2 regions of the Streptomonospora arabica genome follow, and region 1 is predicted to be linked to the other one. Evidence: predicted binding sites of a transcription regulator. Region 1 holds the regulator's gene; the other holds the start of a gene.
The links. The regulator LexA, encoded in region 1, represses DNA repair genes until DNA is damaged. The targets are predictions, from matches to a motif close to TCGAACANNTGTTCGA.
Positions count from the first base shown of each region.

Region 2: ABD284_RS04240 (intein-containing Rv2578c family radical SAM protein) is a predicted target of LexA. The motif match lies at 1,568-1,583, and genes of this name have one in related genera.

Region 1 covers NZ_BAAAQI010000018.1:70,181-73,585, forward strand. The annotation lists gene ABD284_RS21930 (hypothetical protein) at 1-204, shown strand, start outside; gene ABD284_RS21935 (alpha/beta hydrolase family protein) at 300-1,376, opposite strand; gene lexA (transcriptional repressor LexA) at 1,659-2,426, opposite strand; gene ABD284_RS21945 (LysM peptidoglycan-binding domain-containing protein) at 2,762-3,405, shown strand, end outside.
Region 2 covers NZ_BAAAQI010000002.1:261,466-264,870, reverse strand. The annotation lists gene ABD284_RS04240 (intein-containing Rv2578c family radical SAM protein) at 1-1,558, opposite strand, end outside; gene ABD284_RS04235 (SDR family oxidoreductase) at 1,781-2,506, opposite strand; gene ABD284_RS04230 (LysR family transcriptional regulator) at 2,590-3,405, shown strand, end outside.

The DNA.
Region 1 (3,405 bases):
GAGGCCAAGGGCTGGAGCGAGTCGGTGCAGGGCTTCGACTGGGGCTGCACCGCGGTGCGGCTGTCGAACCTGTACACGATGGCCTGCCACACCGCCGCGGTCGACTACCAGGCCAGTGAGTCGATCCCCGCCGACGTGGCGCTGGCCAACGCCGAGTCCCTGGCCCGGGCCGTCACCGCCGAGATCGAAAAGGGCGACTACTGAGGCCGTGGCCGCACGCGCCCGCCACTGCCGGGCGCACGCGGTGCCGGTCGGGCGCCGTGTTCCGGCTGAACCGCCGATCATCGAACACACCCCGGCTAGAGGCCGGTCTCGGACTCCAGGAAGGTGCGCAGGGCGGGGGCCACGTCGGGGGAGAAGCGGCGCCGGGAGTCGAGCGCCTCCGCCCCGGGCGCGTCGCTGTACCTGCGGAACACGTGGTCGGCGCCGGGGATGTCGGCCCGCTCGCCGTCGGGCAGCCCGGTCATCAGGCGGTCGACGTCGCCGCGCGCGATCTGCGAGTCGGCGGTGCCCCACAGGACGAGCGTTGCGGTGCCGGCGGGCAGGCCGCGCGCCAGGCGCACGGGGTCCATCGCGTCGATGCGGCGCAGGAAGTCCTGGTACCGGGGAGCGAAGAGGCCCCCGAAGCCCTGCGGGAGGTCGGCCTCCTCCAGTTCGTCGCCGTCGCGGATTCCGGCGACGGCGGTCCGCACGTCCGAGAGCGCCTGGTCGGCCGCGGCGTAGTCCATGGAGCCGGCGGCCTCGGCCCTGCGGACCTGCTCGGTGATCTGCCGGTCGACGACGTCGAGGTAGCGGCGGCCCGGCGGGGCGGCGAGGACGAGTGCGCGCGGCGGATGCTCCTCGACGATCTCGTGGGCGCGCAGCGCGAACAGGGCGCCCTCGCTGTGGCCCAGCACGATGAGCCGCGAGGGGTCGACCTCGGGCCGCGACGCCAGGTGCGCGTAGGCGTCGGCGACCTCCTGGGCGAAGACGCCGTAGCCGACGGCGGCGTCCTCCTCGCGCGAGGCCATGCCGGTCTCGCCGCTGCCGAGCTTGTCGTAGCGCAGGGAGGCGACCCCCATGTCGGCCAGCAGGCGCGCGAAGTTCTTGTTCGTGCCGGCGTCGGGCCGCCCCGGGCTGTTGCCGTCGCGGTCGGTGGGGCCGCTGCCGGAGACGATCAGCGCCGCGGGCAGGTCGCCACCGCCGCCGGGTGGCAGGGCGAAGGTGCCGTGCAGGGTGTCGGGGCCGCTGCGGAAGGTGACCTCGCTCTGCTGCGGCCGGATGCCGGGCGGCTCGGCGGGCCCGGAGTCGTCGGTTCCGGGGCTGCAGCCGGTGGCCAGGAGGGCCGCCAGGAGCGCGGAGACGGCGGCGGCGCGCAAGGGCGAGCGGACGGGCATGGTCCCTACCGTAGTGCCCGCCGCGCCCGCGGGTGCGGGGTGTGCCGGGGATCGGCGGCGTGCGGCGCGCCGGGCGGCCCTGAGCGTCGGGCGGCACGCGAGGATTCGGCCTTTGGTCCCTGGCGCGGAGCCGCCGTCGCGGCGTAGGGCGGGGGATCGGTGCGGGGGCGGGGTCAGGGATAACCGTTGGGTTCCGAAAAGGCGACGGGTTCGTGATCTACAGCGAAGATCACGAACCCGTGCCAAAGCGAGGCGAACTCGTTATGCCGACGCGGCGGCGGCTCACACGCGCCGGAGCACGGCCACCACCTTGCCCAGGATGGTGGCGTCGTCGCCGAGGATGGGCTCGTATTCGTCGTTGCGCGGCAGTAGCCACACGTGGTCGGAGTCGCGCTTGAACGCCTTGACCGTGGCCTCGTCGTCGAGCATCGCCGCGACGATGTCGCCGTTGTTGGCCTCGGGCTGCTGGCGGACGACGACCAGGTCACCGTCGGTGATGGCGGCGTCGACCATCGAGTCGCCGACGACGTTGAGCATGAACAGCCGGCCCTCGCCCACGAGCTGCTTGGGCAGCGTGAGGACGTCCTCGATGGACTCCTCGGCCAGGATGGGGCCGCCCGCCGCGATGCGCCCGACCACCGGGACGGCGGTCGCGCGGGACTCGTCGGCCTCGGGGGTCTCCTCCAGCTGGTCCCAGGAGCGCACCGGCGGCTGGCCCGGAATGCGGATTTCGACCGCTCGTGGGCGGTTCTGGTCGCGGTAGAGGTAGCCCTTGCGTTGCAAGACCTTCAGTTGGTGCGCCACACTGGACGGGCTCGATAGCCCCACCGCGTCGCCGATCTCCCGGATGGACGGTGGATATCCGCGCTGCCGCACATAGCGGTGGATGCAGTTCAGCACGCTCTGCTGGCGTGCGGTGAGCTGCGGCGCCCCCTCGGCGCTGTCAGCGGAGTCCTGAGAATCGGCGGGTGGAGCGGCAGCGGACCGGAGCGCGGTGACGGACCCCCCGCCCGTGTGAGGTTCCTGGGTTCCGTGGTTCTCCTCCGGCACGGCCGGCCTCCTCGGCGGTCGGTTGTTCTGGGTGCGGCTATCGGCGGGCGTCAGGCGGATCCCCCGACTCGAGGGACCAGCCGGTCGATCAGTGTTCGGCAGCGGTAGCGCGTGTTCAGCCACTGAACGTGGCGTCGCCGATACCGCAGCGAAACATGTCCAACGTTACTGCGTGCACACGGCAATATCAAACAAACGTTCGAGATGGTGCTGAAAAATTCGCTCGAATGCGGTAGGAATCGAACGTTAGTTCTAACGAACTGGCGTACGAAGGTGAGGACTGTGCGGCCATGACTATGTCAGCGTCTCAATCCGCCACTGCGTTCGAATCCCCCTTGACCTGGCCCGACACCCCACGAACCGATGACCGCGGGCCCGCCGTCCGGCTGCCGCGGCGCGCGCGGCTTTCCGTGGTCCCGCCGCAGGCGCCGCCGGCCGAGGAGGCCGAACGCGAAGGCGCTTCCGGCGCCGACCCGTTCCCGGGAGCGCACGACGGCGCGCTGTTCGACTGGGCGCGGCAGCTGCCCGAGTGGAGCGCCGCCGCGGCGGCCCCGCCGAGGGCGGCCCGGCGTCCGCGGCAGGCGGCACCGGCCCCGGCGCGGGCTCTGCGCCCGGCCGCCGTCCCGGCACCGCGCCCCGCTCCGGTGCTCGGCGCCGCAGCCGAACTGTGGAACGAGCGCCTCACGCGCCGAGGGCGCGTCGTGGTGGGCGCGGCGGTCTCGGCGCTGGCGACCGCCCTTCTGGCCGGCCTGCTGCTGGCCGTGGGCACCGCCGGAGCCTCCGCCACGGGCCCGGCGCCCGCGGAGTCGGCGCTGCACGAGGAGGCGCCTCCCACCGTGGTCGTCCGCGACGGTGACACCCTGTGGTCGATCGCCGAACGTGTGCGTCCCGGCGACGATCCGCGCAGCACCGTGCACGAGATCGTGAAGGTGAACGGCCTCAGCGAGTCCGAGATCGAGCCCGGCCAGGAACTCGTGAT
Region 2 (3,405 bases), on a different contig from region 1:
GCCCCTTGGTGAGGACGGAGAACGGGTTGGCGAAGTCGCGCAGGGCCGCGATGATCTGCGGCATCAGCCGGTAGCGGCCCTCGGCCCGCTGGTAGGGGTCGGTGTTGGTGCCCATCGCGATCGGCTCGCCCGCCCACCGCGGGTTGGCCAGCTCGCGCCGCAGCAGCTCGCCGGCGTTGACCTTGACCATGATCTTGGAGTCGAAGTCGTGTCCGGAGTCGAGGTCCAGGTACTCGTGCGTGCGCCGGGCGAAGCAGTTGTGGCTCACCACGCCGTTCGCGAGGAAGTCCCCCGTTCCGGTCGTGATGTCGTACAGCGTGCGTAGTTCGCCGGTGTCCTCGATCGAGACGACGTCGAGCCGGGGGTCCGACTCGAGTGCGGCATCGTCGATACCGCGCTTTCGAGTGATCGCGGGGTCCGTCGTCTGGAGGAACCGCAGCCGCTCGCGCAGACCTCCGGTGAGCCGCACGACCTGCGCGCCCGACACCGCGGCGGGTTCCTCGACGGTGTGCTCGAAGCCGAAGTGCTTCATGCTCAGGCCGACCGCCGCGATGATCTCGCTGTCGGCGCTGGAGATGCGCAGGACGCCCTCGGAACAGTCGCCTTCGGCGTCGAACGCCCCCGCGAGGAACCCCTTGCGCCATTCGTCGCACGGTGCGACCGGCCATTCCACGATCTCGGACATGCGCTCGGACGAGGTGCCCTGCGCGGTGCGGATCGCCGTGATCGCTCGCCGGTTCTCCGGCGCGGCGGCGGGGTCGAAGCGGACCGCGCTCACGCCGAGACCGGCGAGGCAGCCTGCGGCGCGATCCGCCGCTTCGCCGTCGGCGAGCGCCCGGCGGAGTCGGAACACGCGGGCTCCGTCGGCCGGACGCCCCGTTCCCGGATGGCCGAAACCGCCGGGAGGCGCATCGCCGCGGAGGATCCCGCAGAGATAGCCCCTCCTGTAGGCGCCGGCGCCCTCAGGCGGATCCGCGTAGCGGCCCGTGCCCAGCAGCCCGGTCCCTTCGGTCAGGTGCGGCCGGCGGCGGTGGCCGGAGGCGCCTCCGGCGACGTATGTCCAGCCGCGGCCGGTGAGGAACCGGTGGTCGCCGCTGGCCACCAGCACCGTGCCGTCGGCCAGCGTGATGCGGTAGGCGCGCTTCACCGTCGTCCAATGCGCCTGCACCGTCGTGGGTGTGTAGCGCCGGCGGCCGCCCGCGCGGCGCGTCCCGTAGATCCGATCGCCGACCCTGATCTCCGCCAGCGGTCTGGTCCGGCCGTCTGCCATGAGGATCGGGGTGTCGCCGGACAGGCAGTAGACGCAGGCGTGACTGCAGCCCCGATAGGGGTTGACGGTCCAGCGGAACGGGACCGCGGCCTCGCCGGGGACGCGGTTGATGATCGATCGGGCGCGGATCTCGACGGCCACGGCGTCGCCGCCGTCGCCGCCGAGGACCGGCCCGGGTCCGGGATCGGCCAGCCCGGCCCGCCCGGTGCCGGAGGGCTCGGGCGCGACGTCCGCGCGCTCGAACAGCGCGGGCTCGTCGTGCTGGTCACGCAAGGATTCCCATCGCATGCCCTCAATACGAACACAGGTTCGAATGCGTGTCCAGTGGCCGTCCACGGGCCTGTGACGAGGCGCTTCACGGCCGCACGCGCGCTCCGGGCCGCGGTGGCCGTGAAGCCGGGGTTTCGACCGCCGAGTGGGCGCCGCGTGAACTGCGGAACTCCGCGGCGCGGTGATGGGCGGGAGGGCGGTGCAATGCGGGCCGGCGCCTTCGCTCCCGCCCGTCCGGGGTCACCAGGGGACGGCGCCCTCGTCGTCGAAGAAGCCGCCGCGCGGTCCGTCGTCGGGCAGGGTGGCGAGCCGGATCGCGATCGCGGCACCCTGCTCGGGCGTCCGCGGCGCGTTGAAGCCGGTGAAGTCGGTCGCGACGTAGCCGGGGCAGGCGGCGTTCACGATGACGTTCGTGTCGGCGAGCCGGCGGGCGTACTGCGCCGTGAGGCTGTTGAGCATCGACTTCGACGGTGCGTACGCGGCGAGGATCGGACCGGTCTGCAGTGTCAGCGAACCCATATTGCTCGACATGTTGACGATGCGCGGCGAGTCGGCGCGGCGGAGCAGCGGGAGAAGCGCGTTCGTCACCCGGACGACCCCGAGCACGTTCGTGTCGATGACGGTGCGGACGACGTCGAGGTCGAGCGTCGTCGGGTCCTGTATGCCGTCGTCGGTCCGGCCGGAGATGCCCGCGTTGTTGACGAGCACGTCGAGCCGTCCCGCCGCCTTCTCGACGGCCGCGGCCGCGGCGGCGACGCTGTCGTCTGAGGTGACGTCGAGGGCGACCCCGAACGCGTCGGCGCCCGCGGCACGCAGGCGGTCGACGGCCTCCTCGCGCCTGGCGTCGTCGCGCGCGCCCACGGCGACCGTGAAGCCGGCCGCTCCCAGGCCCTGTGCGATGGCGAAGCCGATTCCCTTGTTCGCGCCGGTGACCAGCGCGGTCTTCGTGTCGTTCACGGGACCAATACTCGGCGAGCCGCGCGCTCGCCGTCCAAGACCGATTCGCTCGGCTGTGATACTCGCCCGGTATCAGGCGGTAGGCTCCGCACGTGGACGATCTCGAGACCCGCGAGCTGCGGTACTTCGTCGCCGTTGCCGAGGAGCTGCACTTCGCACGCGCCGCCGTTCGGCTGGGGATCGCGCAGCCGCCGCTCTCGCGCGCGATCCGCCGGCTGGAGCAGCGGCTCGGCGTCCGGCTCTTCGACCGGGACCGCCGGGGAGCGGCGCTGACCTACGCCGGCAGCGTGCTGCTCGGCGAGGCCCGAGCGGCCCTCGACGCGGTCGCGGCCGCCGCGCATCGGACGCGGCGTGCCGGGGATCCGACGCGGCGGCTGGTGCTCGTGACCAAGGCCGGAGCGTCCCACGAGCTGCTGCAGCGGCTCCTCGACGCGCTCGCGAGCGATCCCGAAGCGCCATCGGTCGAGGTTCTGCTGTGCGAGGTCGGCGAGCAGGCGCGGCTGCTCCGCGACGGGCGCGCCGACGCGGCCCTCATGCACCGGCCCTTCGACGACCTCGCCGGGTTCGACACCGAGGACCTCTACGTCGAAGGCCAGATCGCGCTCCTTCCCGCGGGGCATCCGCTCGCCTCGCGCGACCGGCTCACCCTGGCCGATGTCCGCGACGTGCCGGACCTGCCGCTGGCTCGCTGGCCCCGGCTCGACGGGTCCTACCCGGAGGGGCCCGGACCGGAGGTGCACACCCAGTCGCAGCTCGCTCAGCTCGTTGCGCTGGGCAGGACGCTGCTGGTCATCCCCGCCTCCAGCCGCGCCTGGCAGTGGCCCGAGCACGTCGCGGTGCCCGTCGTCGACGCGCCGGACGTCACCACGGTGATCGCGTGGCCGCCGAGCAGCCGCTCACCGGAGGTC